2 regions of the Arthrobacter sp. PGP41 genome follow, and region 1 is predicted to be linked to the other one. Evidence: predicted binding sites of a transcription regulator. Region 1 holds the regulator's gene; the other holds the start of a gene.
What was found. Region 1 encodes LexA, which represses DNA repair genes until DNA is damaged. Its sites were predicted from a motif close to TCGAACANNTGTTCGA; they were not measured.
Positions count from the first base shown of each region.

Region 2: C3B78_RS19185 (shikimate dehydrogenase) is a predicted target of LexA. The motif match lies at 3,369-3,384, and genes of this name have one in related genera.

Region 1 covers NZ_CP026514.1:1,533,247-1,544,917, forward strand. The annotation lists gene hflX (GTPase HflX) at 1-1,307, shown strand, start outside; gene C3B78_RS06960 (ATP-dependent DNA helicase) at 1,300-3,357, shown strand; gene lexA (transcriptional repressor LexA) at 3,391-4,125, opposite strand; gene C3B78_RS06970 (LysM peptidoglycan-binding domain-containing protein) at 4,511-4,867, shown strand; gene C3B78_RS06975 (histidinol-phosphate transaminase) at 4,972-6,090, shown strand; gene hisB (imidazoleglycerol-phosphate dehydratase HisB) at 6,150-6,776, shown strand; gene hisH (imidazole glycerol phosphate synthase subunit HisH) at 6,773-7,540, shown strand; gene C3B78_RS19840 (hypothetical protein) at 7,541-7,699, shown strand; gene priA (bifunctional 1-(5-phosphoribosyl)-5-((5-phosphoribosylamino)methylideneamino)imidazole-4-carboxamide isomerase/phosphoribosylanthranilate isomerase PriA) at 7,740-8,486, shown strand; gene C3B78_RS06995 (SseB family protein) at 8,497-9,378, shown strand; gene C3B78_RS07000 (MFS transporter) at 9,432-10,718, shown strand; gene C3B78_RS07005 (DUF1844 domain-containing protein) at 10,885-11,271, opposite strand; gene infC (translation initiation factor IF-3) at 11,657-11,671, shown strand, end outside.
Region 2 covers NZ_CP026514.1:4,174,885-4,186,555, reverse strand. The annotation lists gene C3B78_RS19200 (ATP-dependent DNA ligase) at 1-840, shown strand, start outside; gene C3B78_RS19195 (MFS transporter) at 941-2,260, opposite strand; gene C3B78_RS19190 (IclR family transcriptional regulator) at 2,490-3,317, shown strand; gene C3B78_RS19185 (shikimate dehydrogenase) at 3,486-4,367, shown strand; gene C3B78_RS19180 (bifunctional sugar phosphate isomerase/epimerase/4-hydroxyphenylpyruvate dioxygenase family protein) at 4,367-6,235, shown strand; gene pcaH (protocatechuate 3,4-dioxygenase subunit beta) at 6,287-7,174, shown strand; gene pcaG (protocatechuate 3,4-dioxygenase subunit alpha) at 7,179-7,745, shown strand; gene C3B78_RS19165 (lyase family protein) at 7,742-9,184, shown strand; gene C3B78_RS19160 (alpha/beta fold hydrolase) at 9,177-9,995, shown strand; gene pcaC (4-carboxymuconolactone decarboxylase) at 9,992-10,456, shown strand; gene C3B78_RS19150 (thiolase family protein) at 10,544-11,671, shown strand, end outside.

The sequences.
Region 1 (11,671 bases):
TGGAAGACGTTACCGAGGTCGAGTACCGGCAGCTGCGCCTTGAACGCGTGGTCCTGGCCGGGCTCTGGTCCGAGGGGACCCTGGCCGACGCCGAGAACTCGCTGCGGGAGCTCGCAGCCCTCGCGGAGACTGCCGGCTCCGAGGTTTTGGACGGGCTCGTCCAGCGGCGCGACAAGCCGGATCCTGGAACGTTCCTCGGCTCGGGCAAGGCCCTGGAGCTCCGGGACATCGTGATGTCCACCGGCGCTGACACCGTGGTGGTGGATGCCGAGCTCGCGCCCTCCCAGCGCCGGGGCCTGGAGGACATCGTCAAGGTCAAGGTCATCGACCGGACGGCCCTGATCCTGGACATCTTTGCCCAGCACGCCAAGAGCCGCGAAGGCAAAGCCCAGGTGGAGCTGGCCCAGCTGGAGTACCTCCTGCCGCGCCTGCGTGGCTGGGGTGAGTCGATGTCCCGCCAGGCCGGTGGCCAGGTGGGCAGCGCGGCTGCCGGCATGGGTTCACGTGGTCCCGGTGAGACAAAGATCGAGCTGGACCGCCGCCGGATCCGTACACGGATGGCCAAGCTGCGGCGGGAGATCGCCGCGATGAAGCCGGCCCGCGAGACCAAACGGGCCAACCGCCGTCGTAATGCCGTGCCGTCCGTAGCGATTGCCGGGTACACCAACGCGGGCAAGTCCTCCCTGCTGAACCGCCTGACCGACGCCGGAGTCCTGGTGGAGAACGCCCTGTTCGCCACCCTGGATCCCACCGTCCGCAAAGCGGAAACCGCGGATGGCCTGGGCTATACCCTTGCCGACACCGTGGGGTTCGTCCGTTCGCTGCCAACCCAGCTGGTGGAAGCGTTCCGCTCCACGCTCGAGGAAGTCGCCGACGCGGACCTGATCCTGCACGTGGTGGACGTTTCGCACCCGGATCCCGAGGGGCAGATCGCCGCAGTCCGCAAGGTCTTCAGCGAGGTGGATGCCCGCAAGGTGCCCGAAATCATCGTGCTCAACAAAGCCGATGCCGCTGATCCGTTCGTGGTGGAACGGCTCAAGCAGCGCGAGCCCCGGCACGTGGTGGTCTCGGCCCGTACGGGGGAAGGCATCGGCGAGCTGCTGAAGGCAATCAGCGACGCCATTCCCCGGCCCAGCGTCAAGCTGGAACTGCTTATCCCGTACGACCGCGGAGACCTGCTCAGCAAGCTTCACGACTCCGACGCCGAGATCATCAGCGTCGACCACGTTGAAGCCGGAACCAGGGCCGTCGTGATGGTCCGGGAAGGCTTCGCGGCTGAACTGGAACCTTTCGTCAGCAATGACTGAGGCCGTGGCGGGAGAAGCCACGGAAACGGCCGGCGAGCAGTTCGTGATCGAACTGCTCGACCGGGCCGTGGCCGGCATGGGCGGGCAAAGCCGTGCCGGCCAGCACGAGATGGCCAGGCAGGTGGCCCGCGCCATTGAATCGGGGGACCACCTGCTGGTCCAGGCGGGGACCGGCACCGGCAAGTCCCTGGCCTACCTCATCCCCCTGATCGCGCACGCCCTGCAGAGCAACAAGCCCGCCCTGGTGTCAACGGCCACCCTGGCCCTCCAGACGCAGATTGTGGGCAGGGACCTGCCCCGGCTGCTCAAGGCGATCACGCCCGCCCTGGACAGGCCCGTCAAAGTGGCCCTGGTCAAGGGCCGCTCCAACTACGTCTGCCGGCACAAGCTGGAAGGCGGCTTCCCCAGTGAGGAGCCGTCCGAGGGCCAGCTGTTCAGCCTGGGCGAGGACACCAGCGTCCCGCATTTCGCAGCAGCCGTGGGCGGCCCCTCGTCCCAGCTCGGCAAGGAGGTGGTGCGGCTCCGGGAATGGGCTGAAAAGACCCACACGGGCGACCGGGATGAACTCCTGCCGGGCGTCACGGACCGTGCCTGGCGGCAGGTTTCGGTGACCTCCATGGAGTGCCTGGGCGCCCAGAAGTGCCCCATGGCCGCGGAATGCTTCAGCGAACTGGCGCGCCAGGATGCTGCTGAAGCGGATGTTGTGGTCACCAACCATGCGATGCTCGCTGTCAGCGCGTTCGAAGGCCTGGCCGTCCTGCCCGAGTATGACGTGGTGGTGGTGGATGAGGCCCATGAACTGCAGGACAGGGTCACCGGGGCGGTCTCCGGCCAGCTCTCGGTGGCCATGGTCCACGCTGCTGCCGCCGGTGCGCGGAAGCACACGGCCATCACGGTTGATGCGTTGAACGCCGCAGCCGCCAACTTGGAGCTCGCATTGGCAGGCGTACCCAACGGGCTGCTCCCGAACGGGCTCAACGATGAACAGCTGGACTGCGTGGACCAGCTGCGGGACGCCTGCCGCGCTGCCCTCTCGGATTCAAAGGGGGACAGCAGCGCCACGGCCGACGGCGGCAGGCAGCTTGCGCGGTCCCGGCTGCTGCTCATCCTGGAACTTTGTGAACGGCTCCTGGCAGCCCGGGAGAACCGCGAAGTGGTGTGGTTTTCCCGTGCCAGCTCCTTTGATCCTGCGCAGGGATTCTCCCAGCCGGACGAGACCGCTCCGGCGTTGATCAACATTGCGCCGCTGTCCGTTGCCGGAAGGCTGCGTGAGGGGCTCTTCGCCGGCCACACGGTGGTGCTGACCTCCGCGACGCTGGCCATCGGTTCCGCATTCGAGCCTGCAGCGGGCGGACTGGGCCTGGTGGGCGACGGCGCCCCCAGCTGGACCGGCGTTGACGTGGGATCGCCCTTCGACTACCCGAAGCAGGGCATCCTCTACGTTGCCGGGCACCTGCCGAAGCCCGGCCGGGGCGCCTCCCCGGAAGCGCTGGACGAACTGGAAGCCCTGATCCGTGCATCCGGTGGCGGGGCACTGTGCCTGTTCTCGTCCCGGCGTGCGGCAGAGGAAGCGGCCGAGGCGCTTCGCCCCAAGCTGGGAATAACGGTCCTCTGCCAGGGTGACTCCACCATGACCGCCCTGGTAAAGCAGTTCGCCGACGAGCCCGATACCTGCCTGTTCGGGACCATGTCCCTCTGGCAGGGCGTGGACGTCCCCGGCGGCTCGTGCCGGCTGGTGGTGATAGACCGCATTCCGTTTCCGCGGCCGGACGATCCCCTCATGACGGCGCGCTCACGGGCGGTAGCACAGGCCGGTGGAAACGGCTTCATGTCGGTTTCGGCCACGCACGCCGCGATCCGGCTCGCCCAGGGGGCCGGCCGGCTGATCCGTTCCACGGGCGACAGGGGAGTGGTGGCCGTGCTGGACTCCCGGTTGGCCACCGAGCGCTATGCCGGGTTCCTCCGCGGGGCGCTGCCGCCCTTCTGGTCCACAACAGACCGGAAGACGGCGATCGCAGCCCTGGAACGGCTGGCCCGGGAAAACGCCTGAGCCCGCCTCGCTGCGGCGGGCGGAGTTTCCCGGCTACAGCGAGCGGAGTACGGACACAACCTTGCCCATGATGGTGGCGTGGTCCCCGAGGATGGGTTCGTACTGGGTGTTCTGCGGCAGCAGCCACGTGTGGCCGTCGCGCTGGCGGAATGTCTTGACGGTGGCTTCGTCATCCAGGAGCGCGGCCACAATGTCCCCGTTGGCGGCATCCTGCTGGCGGCGGACCACAACCCAGTCGCCGTCGCAGATGGCCGCATCCACCATGGAATCCCCGGCTACCCGAAGCATGAACAGTTCCCCCTGGCCCACCAGTTGCCTGGGGAGCGGCATGACATCCTCCACCAGCTGGTCGGCAAGGATGGGGCCGCCTGCGGCGATCCGGCCCACCAGGGGGACCATTGCCGTGTCCAGGGCGGTGGGCAGTTCGGTGACAGTCGCTGTACCGGGTGAACGCACGGCGGACGCCTGGCTGGCCGGCTTTGCGGCTCCGCCGTCCAGGGTCAGGGGCATGAGGACTTCCATGGCCCGGGGCCGCTTGGGGTCGCGGCGGAGGTAGCCAAGCTTCTCAAGCTGGGAGAGCTGGTGCGTGACGCTCGAAAGGCTCGCCAGCCCCACGGTGTCGCCGATCTCCCGCATGGACGGCGGGTACCCGTTCTCGTTGACCGAGCGCTGGATGGTTTCGAGGATTTTCTTCTGCCGTGGAGTCAGGCCCTTGGCGGTCCTCTTCGGTTGCGCGGTTGCCCTGCCCCCGGCGGCTGCTGCTGCCATGTTCGCCAATGCCTTTCGGTTCCGCCGGTCCGTTCCATGGCCAGGCCCTGGAAGGTCCCGCCCTTGAATGTCAGACCCTGCTGATCGACTGTCCGGGTGGTTGTTCTTTGGTTCAAAGCTAGGCCAGCCGCATTGCTTTTTCAAACATTTGTTCTAGCGAGTCTCGACAATGTTCGTTGATAGGTGCTAAAACAGAGAAAGCAAAGTTCGAATATATGTTCTACTGACTGCCCTGGTCCTTCGAAGACCGCGCCGGAATACGTCCGGCCGGGGGCGGCGGGAAGGACGTCCGGGCAGCACAGTACGGTCCAGGAGGGCTCAGATCATGTCAGGTACATCTGTTACGCGGGGTTCACGCCAACAGCTGCTTTCGGTGCAGCAAATCATGTCCCAGTCGGACAATCGTCTGGCCGGGCGGCCTGCGCCTCTTCCGCCGCTTCGGCTGACCCGTCGCGGTCGCATCGTGCTAATCGGCATTCCGCTGGTCCTGCTGGCTGCGCTGCTCTTCTCCCTGGCGGGCTTTTTCAATGCCCCGGCCAAGGCGTCGGAGTCCGCGACGGATCTTGCAACGACGCCCACTGTCGCAGTGACGGTCCAGCCAGGCGAGTCGTTGTGGGGTATCGCCGCCAGCGTCTCGCCGGAGCGCGACCCGCGGGACGTCGTCGCGGACATCGTGCAGCTGAACAACCTCCCTGCCGGCGCGGTCTTTCCCGGCCAGCAATTGTTCGTGCCTGCAAGTTAGGGCCCGGCATTTTGCCTCTCCACGGGCGTGAGGGCGCAGCATGCGGGAGCGAACAGGAAACCGTCACATTTTCCGGTGTCCGGCGCTGGCACTAAACTGTTCAGGTGAATGACCAGCTAGAGCGCCTGAACCGGCTTCCCCTCCGCAGCAACCTTCGCGGGCTTACCCCCTATGGCGCGCCCCAGCTGGACGTTCCAATCCTCCTGAACGTGAATGAAAACACCCACGGGGTCCCGGCTGACGTCAGGGCAGCCATTACCGCCGCGGTATCCGATGCGGCAGCGGGACTCAATCGATACCCGGACCGGGAATTCACGGAGCTGCGAAAGGCGTTGGCGGAGTACCTGGGGCACGGGCTGGATGAATCCAACCTTTGGGCGGCCAATGGCTCCAACGAAGTACTTCAGCAGATACTCCAGGCCTTCGGCGGGCCGGGACGTACAGCGCTCGGATTCCCTCCCACGTACTCCATGTATCCCCTGCTGGCCAGCGGAACGGACACGGAATACATTGTGGGTGAGCGTGCCGGCGATTACGGACTCAGCGCCGAATCGGCGGCGCGGCAGGTCAAGGAGCTGCAGCCCAACATCGTCTTCCTGTGTTCACCCAATAACCCCACGGGAACCGGCCTCGGGCTGGACGTGGTGGAAGCCGTCTACGAGGCCGGCGAAGAAAGCCAGTCCATCGTCATCGTCGATGAGGCTTACCACGAGTTTGCACACGACGGAACGCCCAGTGCGTTGACGCTGCTGCCGGGGCGGGAACGGCTGATCGTCTCGAGGACCATGAGCAAGGCGTTCGCGCTGGCCGGTGCCCGCCTCGGCTACATGGCTGCGGCCCCCGAAGTAACCGACGCGCTGCGGCTCGTCCGTCTCCCGTACCACCTTTCGGCCATCACCCAGGCCACCGCCCTCGCCGCCCTCCAGCACCGCGAGACGCTGATGGCGGATGTGGAGGACATCAAGAAGCAGCGGGACCGCATTGTTTCCGAGCTGCTGAGGATGGGCCTCAAGCCTGCCGCCTCAGACTCCAACTATGTGTTTTTCGGCGGCCTGGAGAACCCCCATCAGGTGTGGCAGGAACTGCTGGATGCGGGTGTGCTGGTCCGGGATGTGGGAATCCCAGGCCATCTCCGCGTCACTGCCGGAACTGAGACCGAAACCACAGCTTTCCTCACCTGCCTTGAAAGCATCCTTGCCAGCCAGGCCAAGCTTCCCGCCTAGACTGGGAGTACCGGCGCTGGACGCCCCGAACCACCCCTTCTGCCCAAAAGGACCCAAGCATGAGTACCACCGGATCGAATGTTGCTGCGGCCCGCACCGCGCGCATGGAACGTGCCACCAGTGAGTCCTCTGTGCTCGTGGAAATCAACCTCGACGGTACCGGCGCCTCGGACATCGACACCTCGGTGCCGTTCTACGACCACATGCTCACGGCGCTCTGCAAGCACTCCCTGATCGACATGACCGTCAAAGCCACAGGTGACATCCACATCGATGTCCACCACACGGTGGAGGACGTTGCCATCACCTTCGGTGAAGTGCTGCGCACCGCCCTGGGGAACAAAGCCGGGATCCGCCGGTTTGGAGAAGCCACCGTTCCCCTGGACGAAGCGCTGGCCCACGCCGTCGTGGACGTCTCCGGGCGGCCCTACCTGGTGCACGGCGGCGAGCCTGCCGGCCAGGAATACCACCTGATTGGCGGCCACTTCACCGGATCCCTCACCCGCCACGTCTTCGAAGCGATCACCCTGCACGCCGGCATCTGCCTGCACATGAACGTCATAGCGGGCCGGGATCCCCACCACATTGTCGAAGCCCAGTTCAAGGCCTTCGCCCGGGCACTTCGCGCAGCAGTTGAGCCCGATCCGCGCGTTGAAGGAATCCCCTCCACGAAGGGTGCGCTGTGAGCGGGCAGGTCCTGCAGGACGGCGCAATCGTCGATCCCTCGGCCTCCCGGAAACTCCCCTCGCCCGAAGGCAAGCCCACCGTCACGGTCCTGGACTACGGTTCCGGCAACGTCCGGTCCGCGGTGCGAGCCCTTGAACGCGCCGGCGCGGAAGTCATCCTGAGCTCCAAGCCCGAGGACGTCCTGAACGCCGACGGCCTGGTGGTTCCCGGCGTCGGTGCCTTCGAAACGGTGATGCGGGAGCTCAAAGCCGTGGACGGCATCCGCCTTATCGGCAGGCGGGTGGCCGGCGGCCGGCCGGTGCTGGGGATCTGCGTGGGTCTCCAGGTGCTTTTTGAGGCGGGCGTCGAACACGGCACGGAGGCGGAGGGCATCGGCGAATGGCCAGGCAAGGTGGAGCTCCTGCCGGCCGACGTGGTGCCGCACATGGGCTGGAACACCGTGAAGGTGCCCGAGGGATCCAAGCTGTTCGCCGGCGTCGAAAACGAGCGGTTCTACTTCGTGCACTCATACGGGGTGCAGGAGTGGAACTTCGATGTTGTGCAGCCGCGCATGGCCGCACCCCTGGTCACCTGGTCCGAGCACGGCGGGCCGTTCATAGCAGCGGTCGAAAACGGTCCGCTGTGCGCCACCCAGTTCCACCCGGAGAAGTCCGGTGACGCCGGCGCCCGGCTCCTGCGCAACTGGGTGCAGAACCTCAAAAAGCCGGCTCCTGGCGGCCCGGTCCCCGCGGGCGCCCCTTCAACGGAAGACGGCGCCGCCTAGATGTGGTCGATCGTCCTGATGGGGCTGGCCGGCCTGCTGGTCGGCGGTGCCCTGTCCTTCAGGCAGCAGCACAAGCCGCTCTGGACCCAGATTTCGTTTTACGTTTTGGCGGGCATGTCGCTGCTCGCTGCCTACCTGCTGACGCTGCCGGGCAACTGACCGCCGGCTGGCAATACTGACCCCGACCCGAAGGATTGACATGACCTCCGCAACCGACCTGCCGGTTCTTGAACTGCTGCCCGCCGTCGACGTCGTCAACGGCCAGGCCGTCCGGCTGGTCCAGGGGGAAGCGGGCAGTGAGACCAGCTACGGAACCCCGCTGGAAGCAGCGCTGAACTGGCAGCAGCAGGGTGCCGAATGGGTGCACCTCGTGGACCTCGATGCCGCATTCGGACGCGGCTCCAACGCGGAACTGCTCCGCGAAGTGGTGGGCCGGCTGGACATCAAGGTGGAACTCTCCGGCGGCCTCCGTGATGACGAAACCCTGGAAGCGGCCCTGGACCTTGGCGTTGCCCGCGTGAACCTGGGAACCGCCGCGCTGGAGAATCCCGATTGGACGCGCCGGGCAATCGAGCGCTTTGGCGACAAAATCGCCGTCGGGCTGGATGTCCGCGGCACCACGCTGTCCGGCCGCGGCTGGACCAAGGAAGGCGGGGACCTCTGGGATGTCCTGGGCCGTCTTGAGGACGCCGGCTGCAGCCGCTACGTGGTCACGGACGTGACCAAAGACGGCACCCTGCAGGGACCCAACGTGGAACTCCTGCGCCAGATGGTGGAAAAGACCGGCAAGCCGGTGGTTGCTTCGGGCGGCATCTCCAGCCTCGACGACCTCCGTGTCCTGCGCTCGTTGGTTCCCTTGGGCGTTGAAGGCGCCATCGTGGGCAAGGCCCTCTACGCCGGAGCCTTCACGCTGCCCGAAGCGCTCGACGTCGCCGGCCGCCGCTAAACGTCCCGGCATGGCCAGCAACGAATTAGGCGCCCCGTCCCCGCGCCAGCTGCCGGGGCACATCGCTGCGGCGCTGGCGGGCGCCGGCGGCGGTGCCGATTCTGCAGGCCGGCCCTGGGCAGGCCGAAGCCTGGCCGGTGACGATGCCAAAATCCACAACTTCGAGAACGACGACGGAACGGCCAGCGAGGCCTACCTCGCCGCAGTTGCGGCCTTGCGGAAAGGAACGGGGGACGAAGCCGGCGTGGTGGCTTCGCTGGCCACCGCCCGCGTATTCATCCCCATCGTGGCCCGGCTCGCCGAGGAAGCGGAAGGAGCGCACGGCCTGAACGCCGACAAACAGGCGGACATGGCCCTGGTCACCCTCAAGGCTGCCGACGGCAGGACAGCCATGCCCGCCTTCACTTCAACGGCGGCCCTGGCCGCCTGGCACCCCGAGGCCAGGCCGGTTGCCGTGTATGCGGCCCGCGCGGCGCTCTCGGCCGTCGCCGAAGGCGCCGAACTGCTGGTCCTCGATCCGGGCTCCGGGTTCACGTTTGTGGTGCGGCGGCCCGCGGTCTGGGCCCTGGCGCAGCAGCACGGGTGGGTCCCGTCGTACAGGGACGAAGAGCTCGCGGAGGAGATGGGCCGGGCCGCTGCAGGTTTTCCCGCCGTCCGGAACCTCGAGCTGGCGCCGGGCAGGGGAGTGGCCGCCCTGGCCGCCGATGGGACCATGGCCGCAGGCGGCGGCGCAGGGCCGGAACTGCAGGTGGTGCTTTACCTCGAAGACGGACTTGATGCGGCCGGGGTGCAGGACCTCATAGCAGGCCTCCAGTCGGAGTGGTCGCGGAATGTATTGTTTGGGGAGCGCGTCGACTCGATCGAGGTCAAGTTGAGGCGCGCAGAACGCTAGCCGCAGCGAGGCGGGGTGATCCCCGGCCCACGGCGGCAGACATGAGGATCACTGTGAATTTCGCTCTCTACCGGGAGTTGCTCGCCGTCGGGCCCGTCCGCAGGCTGCTCTTGGTGGGCATGGTTGCCCGAATACCCCATTCCGCGGCCGGCGTGCTGCTGACCCTGCATATCGTCCTCAGCCTGGACGAGGGATATGCCGCTGCGGGCGCCGCCGCCGCCGTCATGACCATCGGCATTGCGGTTGGCGCGCCGTGGCGCGGGCGGCGCGTGGACACCGTGGGCCTGCGCACCGCACTGATCCCGTCCGTGATCTCGGAAACCGTCATTTGGTCTGTTGTTCCTCATGTGTCGTACCAGTGGCTGCTTCCGCTGGTGTTTGTGGGCGGCCTGCTCACGCTCCCCATCTTCAGCGTGGTCCGCCAGTCCCTGGGCGTGCTGGCCGACGGCGACCAGCGCCGTACGGCCTTTGCCCTCGACGCGATCACCACCGAGATCGTGTTCATGATCGGCCCCGCCGCAGGTGCCATCGTTGCCACCAGCGGGTTCACAGTGCTGGGCCTGACCGTGGTGGGCGTTTCCACGTCGCTGGCCGGCCTGTTCCTGATGTGGTTCAACCCGCCCACTCGAAGTGCGGACCAAACCGGGGAGTCCAGCGCCGACGAGTGCCGCGCGGCAGAAGCGGCCGTCGTGGCCGCCGCCCCGGCGCATTTGCAGGAGGCGGCGGCGGAACTGGCGCCTGCGGAAACCCGGGGCCGCGCCGGATTCCGCGGCAAGGTTGCGCACAATTTTGCATGGTTTACGGCGGCCGTCGGCGCGGTCTTTGCGGTGGCTGCGGGCGCCGGCATGGTCCTGAGCGGGACGGATGTGGGCATTGTTGCCGCCCTGGAGACGGGCGGCCACCAGCGCGACATCGGCATCGTGTTCGTCTTCTGGTGCGCAGCGTCGGTGGCGGGCGGCCTGGTATACGGCGCCATGCACCGCCCCGTCTCTCCGCTGGTCCTGCTGCTGGGGATGGCGGCACTGACCATCCCCATGGGCTTCGCCCACGACACCTGGACGCTGGCCTTCGCCTCGCTCCTGCCGGGACTGCTGTGCGCGCCCGTGCTGTCATCAGCATCAGAAAAAGTGGCGGATTTGGTGGCGGAGGAACGCCGCGGGGAGGCCATGGGCTGGTATGGCTCCGCGCTGACGGCCGGCGTGGCCCTGGGCGCACCGCTCGCGGGCGTCTTCATCGACGGCACGGGACCGTCCGGAGGGTTTGTGTCGGTGGGGGTTGCCGGCGTGCTCCTATGCTTTGCCGGGCTGTTCCTCCAGCAGCGGCGGCGCCGCGCTGCCTGACGCAGTTTCTTCCATCGGTTGCTCCACAGTTGTCCTTTTGGCCGCGCTAAACGGCAGCTACGGAGCAATCGATGGACCGCGGAGGTACTTTGCCTGGGAAACGACGACGGCGGGACGACCCGTAAAGGCCGTCCCGCCGTCGCAAGGCGCTTGGGTGGGTTCTTCCTTAGTTCACTGCCCCGGTGTACTTCTCGCCCGGGCCCTTGCCGGGGGCATCGGGGATCAGCGACTCTTCGCGGAACGCCAGCTGCAGCGACCGGAGGCCGTCACGCAAGGGCCCTGCGTGCTGGGAGCCGATCTCCGGGGCGGCCGCGGTCACCAGGCCGGCCAGGGCCGTGATCAGTTTCCGTGCCTCGTCCAGGTCCTTCAGCTCCTCGGCGTTGTCCTCCGCCGCAAGCCCCAGCTTGACGGCGGCTGCGCTCATCAGATGGACGGCTGCGGTGGTGATGACCTCGATCGCCGGAACTTCGGAAATGTCGCGGACCTGCCGGGAGACATCGGGACCGGCGGCTGCCGGCTCGAAAACGTGTGAATTACTGTCTGGGGTGCTCATACTGGTAAGCTTGACACAGACCAACTGGATGTCGTTATTTCAGAGATTGATCCAACAATCAAGGTTCCCACCGGCGCTGCACAGCGTTGACGGGAATTTTTTCTGTAAGATGGCATGCAGTTTGCAAGCGGAGTTCTCTCCCACCCGCGTCAGCCGCTGTTCCGAAGTTTAGGAACTCAAGGTTGCCGGGTACCTGGTTGGGCATGGCACCGGCATCCGCCGGAACTGTGCGTGCAGTCCCTTGACGGGCGCTGTATCCGATCTTTCTGAGGCCTTCGATTGCTCCGGCAGTTGGGGGCCTTCTCTATTTGCCGGATTCCACAACAAAAACAGGAGCTTTAACATTAGCGAGCCAAGAATCAATGAGCGTATCCGCGTCCCCGAGGTGCGGCTGGTCGGC
Region 2 (11,671 bases), 1.6 Mb from region 1:
ATCATCCTGATCGGTTCCTCCGGCGACCGGCTGGATTTCGACACCCTCCAGCAGCGCATCCACCCCGCCGCCAGCCGGGTCAAGCTGCTTGCGGCGCAGACGCCGGCCTCCTTCGTGGCCTTCGACCTGCTGGCCCTGGGCGACGACGACTACACGGGCCGGCCATTCACGGAACGGCGGGCTGCGCTTGAGAAGGCGCTCGCCGCCAGCAAGGCACCCGTCCACCTCACCGCTGCCACCACGGGCAAGGACACGGCGGAGCAGTGGTTCCGGCAGTTTGAGGGTGCCGGGCTGGACGGCGTGGTGGCCAAGCGCCTGGACGGCAGGTATGAGCCGGACAAGCGGGTGATGTTCAAGACCAAGCACGAGCGCACCGCCGACTGCGTGGTGGCCGGTTACCGGCTGCACAAGAGCGGGCCGGACGCCATCGGATCCCTGCTGCTGGGCTTGTACAAGGACGACGGCGGCCTGGCCAGTGTGGGGGTGATAGGCGCCTTCCCCATGAAGCGGCGGCAGGAACTGTTTGAACAGCTCCAGCCACTGGTCACCGATTTTGACCACCACCCGTGGGCGTGGGCGAGGCAGGAGGAGGGCGAACGGACCCCGCGGAACGCCGAAGGCAGCCGGTGGAGCGCCGGCAAGGACCTGTCTTTCGTGCCGCTGCGCCCGGAACTGGTGGTGGAGGTCCGCTACGACCACATGGAGGGCGACAGGTTCCGCCACACGGCCCAGTTCAACCGCTGGCGGCCGGACCGGGACCCGGAATCCTGCACCTACGCGCAGCTGGAGGAGCCGGTCAGCTTTGACTTGGCGTCGGTGCTGGAGACCGGACGGCCGTAGTTGCTGCCGGGTTGCTGCCGGAACAGCCCATTTTTACCCAGTAAAGGCCCGCCATTCCGGGGAATGGCGGGCCGTCCGGTCCTAAAACCGGGCTGGTGCGTTACTTCAGGCCAAGCTGCTTGGTGGGGGTCCTGAAGGATTCCTTGGCCGTGAGGGCGGAGATGGCAGCGATGGAGCAGATGACGGCGGTGAAGATGCTGATCTGGACCCACCCGCCGGGCTTGATGCCGCCCATGGCCGCGACGATGGCCGGGGCGAAGCCTGCCATCAGGAAACCCAGCTGGGTGCCGATGGCCAGGCCGGAGAAGCGCACCCTGGTGCTGAACATCTCGGCGTAGAAGGACGGCCAGACGGCGTTGGAGGCTGCGTAGCCGCAGGAGAAGAAGCCGATTGCTGCCAGGAACATGAGCGGCACGCTGCCGGATTCCAGGCTGAGCAGGAACACGGGGGTCAGCGCGGCACTGGCCACGGCACCGTAGATGAACACCGGCTTGCGGCCGATCTTGTCAGCGAGCATGCCGAAGAGCGGCTGGGTGCCCAGTGCCACCAGGTTGGCGCCGACCACGAGCCACAGCGTGGTGGTGCCGTCCACGCCGGCAACCGTCTTGGCGTAGCTGATGGCGAGGGTGCCGAACACCGTGGAGACGGCAGCGATGAAAGCGCAGCAGATGACGCGGAGGACGTCGCGCCAGTGGCCCTTGAGGAGGTCAGCGACGGGGAGCTTGGAGATCTGCGCGGACTTCTGGGCTTCCTCGAAGGCCGGCGGCTCGTGCAGGGTGCGGCGGATGAAGAAGGCAACCACCACGACGACGGCGCTCAGCCAGAAGGGGACGCGCCAGCCGATGCCGTACTTGATCTCGTCTGGAAGTGCGAGCACCGGGATGAAGACGAGGGCGGCGAGGACCTGGCCGCCCTGGGTACCGGTGAGGGTCCAGGAGGTGAAGAAGGAGCGGCGGTTGTCCGGGGCGTGCTCCAGCGTCATGGAGGAGGCGCCGGCCTGCTCGCCGGCAGCCGAAAGGCCCTGGCAAAGCCGGGCCAGGACCAGCAGGGCGGGAGCCCACCAGCCAACGGTGTTGAAGTCCGGGAGGCAGCCGATCAGGAAGGTTGAGGCACCCATCAGCAGGAGGGTGAACATCAGGACCTTCCGGCGGCCCACCCTGTCACCGAAGTGGCCCAGGATGACGGCGCCAACCGGCCGCGCCACATAGGCGAAACCGAAGGTGGCGAAGGACATGATGGCCGCGTTCGCGTCAGCATTGGGGAAGAAGACCGTGGGGAAGATCAGCGCTGCGGCGGAACCGAAGATGAAGAAGTCGTAGTATTCGACGGCGCTGCCCAGGAAGCTGGCGAGGGCTGCCTTCTTCGGCGTCCCGGCCGGGGCAGCGGTGCCTGGCTCAGTGGACGGAAGTAACTGGCTCATGGAGTTCCTTAGATGTGACGACTTTGTCGCGGATGGATCAGGGCTCGCAGCCGGCACGGCCTGGGGTAGGGGCTTGGCTGGCACGGCTGGAAAGTTTGGAAAACCCGAACAGTAGCCACATGGTGGGAGCTACTTGTGCGATACAGCAATGATGGCTGTGAGTGGAGTCACTTGTCAAGAAAATAATCACCATCTAGAAATAGCTCTCACTATGTGGCAACATCGAGGTATGAGTGTGAATCAAACCACAGCGGACGATGACGTAGCTGCCGAGATCAAAGCGGACGCCAAGGCGGCCAAACCGGACCGTACCGACATGGTGGGCAAGGCCCTCGGCCTCCTGGTCCTCCTGGGCGATGAGCCGCTCGGTGCGAGTGCCGCGGAAATCTCCCGCCGTGCGGACCTGCCCTTCAGCACCACCTACCGCCTGCTGGGCTCGCTGACGCGGGACGGTTTCGTTGATTATGAACCGGACGGGCGCCGGTACCACCTGGGCCTGCGGATCTTCCAGCTGGGCCAGCGGGTCTCCAACCACCACGGCTTCGCAGGAACGGCCATGCCGGTTTTGCGCCGGGTGACCGAGCAGACGGGCGAGGCAACCATCCTGAGCGTCCGGGACGGCCACCACCACCTGACGGTGAACAAGGTGGACGGCCCGCAGATGTTCCGGGTGACCAGCGACCCCGGACACCTGGGCTCCCTCTCCACCACCGCCGTCGGAAAGGCCCTGGTGGCCTTCGCCGAGGATTCCGAGCGGGAAAAGCTGTTGGCGGAGCTTCCGCTGGAGGGGCTAACGGAAAAGTCCATCACCGACCGCGACGCCTTCCGCGCCGAAATCGGGAAGGTCCGGGCCGAGGGGTATGCGGTGATGGATGAGGAGAACGAGGCCGGGATGCGCGCCGTCGCGGTCCCTTTGCTCAATTCCCAGGGTCACGCGTTCGCCTCGCTGGCTACGGCCGTTCCTGTTTTCCGCCTGAGCCTTGAAGGCTTGGTGGCGCACGTTCCGCTGCTGCAGGAGGCCGCGGCGGAACTGGCTGCACGTCTTCCGCAGCGGTGAGCGTGCCCAATCGCCCGAATTACGCAAATTCAGGACCCCTTTGTTCGTATCTAGAACAAAAGTGCGAGAAGTGAACATTTGTTATATCGTTATTCCAGTCACCTGCTGGCAGCGCACGCCCAACGGCAAACGCCGGCCGCCCGGTGCCGTATCAAAGGAGCTGCACGGATGAGTAATCGAACTGAGTCCTACCTCGTGGGACTGGTCGGCGACGGCGTGATGCCGTCACTCACCCCGCCCATGCATGAACGCGAGGGTGATGTGCTGGGACTGCGCTACCTTTACCGGCCCATCGACCTCCTGGAACTGGGCCTTTCCGGGGAATCCGTGGGAGAGCTCCTCAAGAGTGCCCGGAACCTCGGCTTCAATGGCCTGAACATCACCCACCCGTGCAAGCAGCTGGTCCTCCGGCACCTGGATGAAATTTCTCCGGATGCCCGACGGCTGGGGGCCGTCAACACCGTGGTGATCGAGGACGGCCGGTTCGTTGGCCACAACACCGACTTTTCCGGCTTTGCCGCCGCGCTGGCTTCAGGCCTCCCCGCCGCAAAGCTGGACCGCGTAGTCCAGTTGGGCGCCGGCGGGGCAGGTTCCGCCGTCGCCTACGCCCTCCTCACCGCCGGGGTCCGCTACCTGGACCTCGTGGACATGGACGCCGCGCGCGGCGCCGCCCGTGCGGCCGAGCTGGCCGGCTTTTTCCCGGACAGTACCGTGATTGCACGGACGACGACGGAGCTGCCGCAGCTGATGCCCCTGGCCGACGGCCTGGTGCACTGCACCCCCGTGGGCATGGCCGCCCACCCCGGCGTTCCACTGGACCTGGACCTTTTGGAGTCCCGGCACTGGGTGGCGGACATTGTCTACCGCCCCATCGACACCGAACTCGTCCGGGGCGCCCGCGCCAAAGGCTGCGAGGTCCTGGACGGCGGCCGGATGGCCGTGGGCCAGGCCGCCGACGCGTTCCGCATCTTCACCGGCCTGGAGCCGGACCCGGACCGTATGCGCTCGCACTTCCTGGAGCTCGTGGCCGCCGAGGAGGTGGCCGCCTGATGCGCACCGGAATCGCCACGGTCTGCCTCTCCGGCACACTGAAGGAAAAAATGCAGGCTTGCGCCATCGCGGGCTTCGACGGCATCGAGATTTTCGAACAGGACCTGGTCACCTCGCCGCTGAGCCCCGAGGACGTCCGCAGGATGGCCGCCGACCTCGGCCTCGGGCTGGACCTCTACCAGCCGTTCCGGGATTTCGAAGGCGTCACGCCGGACCTGCTGAAGGCCAACCTTCGGCGGGCTGAAGCGAAGTTCACGCTGATGTCCCGGCTGGGCATGGACACCATCCTGGTCTGCTCGAACGTGGCCACGGCCACCATCGACGACGACGAACTCCGCGCCTCCCAGCTCTCCGAACTCGCGGAGCTGGCAGGGGACCACGGCATCAGGGTCGCCTACGAGGCCCTGGCCTGGGGCAAGCACGTCAACGACTACGAGCACGCCTACCGCCTGGCGGAGATGGTGGACCACCCCAACTTCGGTACCTGCCTGGACTCCTTCCACATCCTCTCGCGCGACTGGGACACCGCCCCGATCGAGACGATCAACGCGGAGAAGATCTTCTTCGTCCAGGTGGCCGACGCCCCCAAGCTCTCCATGGACGTCCTGTCCTGGAGCCGCCACTACCGCGTGTTCCCCGGCGAGGGCCAGTTCGAGCTCGCCAAGTTCATGGGCCACGTGGTCCGCGCCGGCTACACGGGGCCCGTGTCACTGGAAGTCTTCAACGACGTCTTCCGCCAGTCCGACGTCGAACGCACCGCCGTGGACGCCATGCGCTCACTGATCTGGCTGGAGGAGCAGAGCGCCAAGTGGCTCGCAAGCACCGCGCCGGAAGCCGAAGGGGGCACTGTTGCCGCGTCCCGCCGTCGTTATCCCATGGAACTCGCCACCCTGCCCAAGGTGAACGAGCCCGCCGGCTTCAACTTCGCCGAGGTCAAGGCCGAAGACACCGCGCAGCTCGAGAAGCTCCTCAGCCAGCTCGGCTTCGGGTTCGAGGGCCGGCACCGCACCAAGGACGTCCAGCTGTGGACCATGGGCCAGGCCCGCGTGATCATCAACGAGCAGGCGGCGTCGCACGCGGAACCTGCCATCGCTGCGCTGGGGTTCGACGTCGATTCCCCCGTGATTGCCTCGGCCCGCGCGCAGCAGTTGAAGGCGCCCGTGGTGGCCCGGAAGGTCCAGGCGGACGAGGAGGTGTTCCAGGGCATCTGCGCACCGGACTCCACGGAAATCTTCCTGTGCCAAGGTAGTCCCGACGGTACGGCGGCCTGGACGCGTGAGTTTGGCGAGGGGCTGGAACACCCGCGGCAGCCGCAGAACGCGGTCATTGACCACGTGAACCTGGCCCAGCCGTGGCAGCACTTCGACGAAGCTGTCCTCTTCTACACCAGCGCCCTGGCCCTGGAGCCGCAGCCGTTCGCCGAGGTGCCCAGCCCCAGCGGGCTGGTCCGCTCGCAGGTCATGCAGACGTCCGACGGCGCCGTGCGGCTGGTGCTCAATCTCGCCCCGGCGCAACAGGCCTCCGGGCACAAGACCTACCAGGAGCACATCGCCTTCGCGGTGGAGGACCTCGTGTCCGCGGCCCGGGCAGCCCGCGGCCGGGGACTGGAGTTCCTGCAGATCCCGGCCAACTACTACGAGGACCTGGATGCCCGGTTCGACCTCGACCCCGCGTTCCTTGCCACACTGCAGGAACTGAACCTCCTGTATGACCGCGACGCCGACGGCGAATTCCTCCATTTCTACACCGCCACCATTGGCAGCGTGTTCTTCGAAATGGTGGAACGCCGCGGCAACTACGACGGTTACGGGGCGCCCAATGCCCCCGTCCGCCACGCCGTGCAGTACGACTCGCTGCACCGCATCTGACCAGCACCACGTAACCGACCGATCCAAACGAAAACCAGAAAGGAGCCAGCCGTGCCGGAAGAAGCCGCCACTCCGCGTGAAACGGACGAGTCTGTCCCGCCCGCCGAGCCAAAGGCCGCGCATGTGCCGCTGGACCGCTCCATTGAAACCCAGGCTGACCTCAGCGCGGAGATCAACGGCCTGGCCGATGCCTACGCCCGTGCACTGAAGGACGGCGCCCCGGCGGAAACCCAGCCCCGGCTGGACTACCCGCCTTACCGCTCCAGCATCCTGCGGCACCCCACCAAGAGCCTGCACCACGCGGACCCGGAGACCATCGAGCTGTACTCCCCGGCGTTCGGGCACCAGGACGTGCACGCGCTGGAGTCGGACCTGACCATCCAGCACAACGGCGAACCCCAGGGCGAGCGGATCATTGTGGCCGGCCGGGTCCTGGACGGCGACGGCCGCCCGGTGGCCGGGCAGCTGGTGGAGATCTGGCAGGCCAACGCGTCCGGCCGCTACATCCACAAGCGCGACCAGCACCCGGCCCCGATCGACCCCAACTTCACGGGCATTGGCCGCTGCATCACCGGCCCGGACGGCTCCTACCGGTTCACCACCATCAAGCCCGGAGCCTACCCGTGGAAGAACCACCTGAACGCCTGGCGCCCGGCGCACATCCACTTCTCCCTGTTCGGCACCGAGTTCACCCAGCGCATCATCACCCAGATGTACTTCCCGGGGGACCAGCTCTTCCCGCTGGACCCGATCTACCAGACCATCGTGGACCAGGACGCCCGCGACCGGCTCGTGGCCAGCTACGACCACAGCCTCACCGAACCCGAGTGGGCCCTGGGCTACAACTGGGACATCGTCCTCACCGGGCCCAAGCGGACCTGGACCGAAAACGAGGCGTTCGGTACGGCAGGCGACAGCAACGAAGAGGCAGGGGAATAGGAACATGAGCAACCAGAGCACCCAGCTTGTTCCCACCCCCGGCCAGACCGTTGGCCCGTTTTACGGCTATGCGCTGCCCTTCGAGAAGGACAACGAGCTCGTGGCCCCGGGTTCACCGGGCTCCATCCGCCTGCAGGGCACGGTGTATGACGGCGCAGGACACACCATCCCCGACGCCATCCTGGAAATCTGGCAGCCGGACGCCCAGGGCAACGTGGTCCAGCGCACGGGCTCCCTGGTCCGCGACGGCTACACCTTCACCGGATGGGGCCGCGGCGCCGTGGGGAACTCCGGCGTCTTCACCTTCACCACGGTGAACCCCGGGCCCACCAGGCCCGGTGCTGCGGCCTTCATATCGGTTGCCATCTTCGCCCGGGGCCTGACCAACCGGCTGTTCACCCGCATCTACCTGCCGGAAGACACCGAGGCTCTCGCCAACGATCCGCTCCTGAGCTCCCTGGAGCCGGAGCGCCGCAAGACACTCATCGCCCGCCGCGACGCCGACGGCGGCCTGACCTTTGACATCCGCCTGCAGGGTGAGGGCGAGACCGTCTTCCTGGACTTCCAGTGAACGACGCCGGCCTGCTCAGCCCCGTCTCGGCGTCGCCCCTCGTGGCGGCGCTCACGGGTGACGACGCCGTGCTGGCGGCGATCCTCGCCGTCGAGTCCGGCTGGGCCGCGGTGCTGGAAAGGGCGGGCCTGGCACCTGCCGGCTCCGCCGCCGTCGTCGCATCCGCTGCCGAGGCCGGCCGCTATGACCCCGCCGACATCGCACGCCGTGCCCAGGGCGGCGGCAACCCGGTGATCCCGCTGCTGGCGGACCTCCGCCGGCACGTGGCAGCGCTGGACACCTCGCAGGTGGGGGCGGGGAAAGCGGTGCACACGTCGCTGACCAGCCAGGACGTCCTGGATAGCGCGCTGATGCTGGTGACCCGCAACACCGTGGAGGCGCTGCTGGGCGACCTGAAACGCACCACGGCGGCGCTCGCGGCCCTGGCGGAACAGCACGCGGACACGCTGTGCGTGGGCAGGAGCCTGACGCAGCATTCCCTCCCCTTCACGTTCGGCCTGCGGGCTGCGCAGTGGTTCCAGGGCTTGGCCGCGGCGGGCCGGCAGCTGGAGGACCAAGAGTTTCCGGTCCAGTTCGGCGGCGCGGCGGGCACCCTCGCGGCTGCCACTGTACTGACCCGCGGTTCAGCTGCCACCCCCTTCGGGCTCGCCGATGCCCTGGCCTCCCAGCTGGGCCTTGCCGCGGCCCCCGCGCCGTGGCACACCAACCGGCTGGCCGTGACGTCGCTGGGGCATGCGCTCGCCTCGGTACTGGATGCCTTCGGCAAAATCGCCGCGGACGTCCTGTTCCTGAGCCGGCCCGAGGTCGGCGAGCTGGCTGAGCCGCGGGCCGCCGGGCGCGGGGTTTCATCCGCCATGCCGCAGAAGCAGAACCCCGTGTTGTCCGTGCTGGTCCGCAGCGCCGCGCTGCAGGCCCCGGCCCTGGCCGCCCAGCTGCACCTGGCCGCCGCCAACTTCAACGACGAACGCCCGGACGCCGCGTGGCACGCCGAGTGGCCCGCGCTTCGGCAGCTCCTGGCGCTGGCCCTCGGGGCGGCCGGGCATGTCCGCGAACTGGCGGAGGGCCTTCAGGTTTTCCCGGACGCCATGCGCCGGAATCTGGATCTCGCCGGTCCGCTGCTTTTAGCTGAAGGCGTGGGTGCAGCTGTCGCCCCGCTGCTTCCGGACAAGGGCGGGATGAGCGGAAAGCAGCAGCTCCAGGCCGTGGTGGACCAGACACTCCAGGCCCCGCCTGCGGAGCAGGCCGCCACGTACCGCAAGCTGCTCCGCGAGGCGGTCCCTGCCGGGGTCCTGAGCGACCTCCGGCTGGAGGAACTCCTCAACCCCGCCGGCTACCTCGGCGAGGCCCCGGAAATTTCCCGGCGGATCCTGGCCGCGTATCCGGACTTCGCCGCCAATCCACCTGCAGACACCGAACAGAATGGATCTTCCCGTGGCTAAGCCAGCACTGAAGGCAGCACTGCTGTCGCCTCAACGCCCCCTCGGCGAGCACCCGCTGCTGGTGGTGGGGCCGTCCCTGGGCACCTCCACCATCCTGTGGAACCGCGCTGCGTCCCTGCTCGGCCACGACTACGACGTGGTGGCCTGGGACCTGCCCGGCCACGGCGTCTCACCTGCGGCCTCCGAATCGTTCGACGTCGGCGCACTGGCTGACGCCGTGGTGGACCTCGCCGATTCCATCGCCCCCGGCGCGTCTTTTCACTACGCCGGCGTCTCCCTGGGCGGCGCCACCGGCCTCCAGCTGGGCATCAAGCACGGGGAACGCCTCAAGAGCCTGTCAGTGCAGTGCAGCGGCGCGAAGCTGGGCACGCCGGAGGGGTGGCTTGAGCGCGCCGAAACCGTCCGCAGCCAGGGCACGCCGGTGATGATCCAGGGCTCGGCCGAGCGCTGGTTCGCGCCGGGCTTTATGGAGCGCGAGCCTGAACTCAGCAGCCGGCTCCTGCACGCCCTGCGCGACGCCGACCGCTTCAGCTATGCATTCTGCTGCGAGGCGCTCGCGGCTTTTGACGTGCGTGACGAACTGGGCAGCATCCGGGTGCCAACCCAGGTCATAGCCGGCGCGCTGGACGGGGTGGCCCCGCCGTCGTTCGCGGAGGAAGTGGCCGCAGGCATCACAGCCGGCGGCGGCACCGCAACCGCCGTCACGCTCGAGGGCGTGGCGCACCTGGCCCCCGCCGAGGCGCCTGCCCACGTGGCAGACCTGATGCGCAGCCTCATCACCTGGGCCGAATCGAAGGGAACAGACTCATGAGCACGAATGACCCGAGCCACGGCGTGGTCCAGCCCGATGCCACCAGCCAGGACATTTACGACGGCGGCATGATTGTCCGCCGCGAAGTCCTGGGCGACGCGCACGTGGACCGGGCCAACGCCAACAAGGACGAGTTCACCGAGGACTTCCAGGACATGATCACGCGGATCGCGTGGGGCGGCATCTGGACCCGGCCCGGCCTTTCCCGCCAGATGCGCTCCGCCGTCACCATCACCGCGATGGTGGCGCACGGGCACTGGGAAGAGCTGGCCATGCACATCCGTGCCGCGGTCCGGAACGGCCTGAGCCGGGACGAGATCAAGGAAATCCTGCTGCAGACGGCCATCTACTGCGGCGTCCCCTCGGCGAACACGGCCTTTAAGACAGCCCAAGAGGTCTTCCATGCAATGGACAACACTGCACTGGACAACACCCACACCGACGAACCCCAGCCCAACTAGGTAGCGCTAAGTGTCGTTTTGACCCCCGAAAACGACACTTAGCGCTACCTAGTTGGGAAACCCAGACGCAAACCAGAGGAACGAGTTATGAACCAGGCTTTTGTGTACGACGCCGTGCGCACCCCGTTCGGCAAATTCGGGTCCGGCCTTGCCGCCGTCCGCCCGGATGACCTCGCCGCGCACGTCATTAAGGAATCCGTGAAGCGGGCCCCCGACCTCGATCCTGGGCGGATTGACGAGGTGGTGTTCGGCAACGCGAACGGCGCGGGTGAGGAAAACCGGAATATCGCCCGGATGGGCACCCTGCTCGCCGGCCTTCCGGTATCGATCCCGGGCACCACGGTGAACCGGCTCTGCGGGTCCTCGCTGGATGCTGCGATCATCGCCTCCCGCCAGGTCAACGCCGGCGACGCCGACCTGGTGCTGGTGGGCGGGGCGGAGTCGATGTCCCGGGCGCCGTGGGTGCTGCCCAAGACGGCGAAGCCTTACCCGGCCGGTGACATGACCCTGGCCTCCACCACCCTGGGCTGGCGGCTGGTGAACAAGGCCATGCCGAAGGAGTGGACCATATCCCTGGGCGAGGCCACTGAGCGGCTGCGCGAGAAGTACGGGGTGACCCGGGAGGCGCAGGACGAGTTCGCCGCTGCCTCGCATAACCTTTCCGCCGCTGCGTGGGACGAGGGGTTCTATGACAACCTGGTGGCGCCGGTGCCGGGCACGGACCTGGTGCGTGATGAGGGCATCCGCCCCGGTTCCTCGGCGGAGAAGCTGGCCGGTTTGAAGACGGTGTTCCGGACCGAGGACGGCACGGTCACTGCGGGGAATGCTTCGCCGTTGTCCGACGGCGCCTCCGCGGCCTGGGTGGGGAGCGAGGCTGCCGCCGGGCTGCTGGGGCTGGACCCTTTGGCCCGGATCGCCGGCCGCGGCGCGCACGCGAACGATCCCCAGTACTTCGGGTACGCCCCGGTGGAGGCGGCGAACAAGGCCCTCGCGAAGGCGGGGATCGGCTGGGACCAGGTGGGCGCCGTCGAACTTAACGAAGCGTTCGCCGCGCAGTCCCTGGCGTGCATCAACGCCTGGGGGATCGACCACGAAATTGTGAACCGGCACGGCGGCGCGATCGCGATGGGCCACCCGCTGGGTGCGTCCGGAACCCGCATCCTGGGCACCCTCGCCCGGAGCCTGCAGGCCTCCGGTGAACGCTGGGGCGTGGCC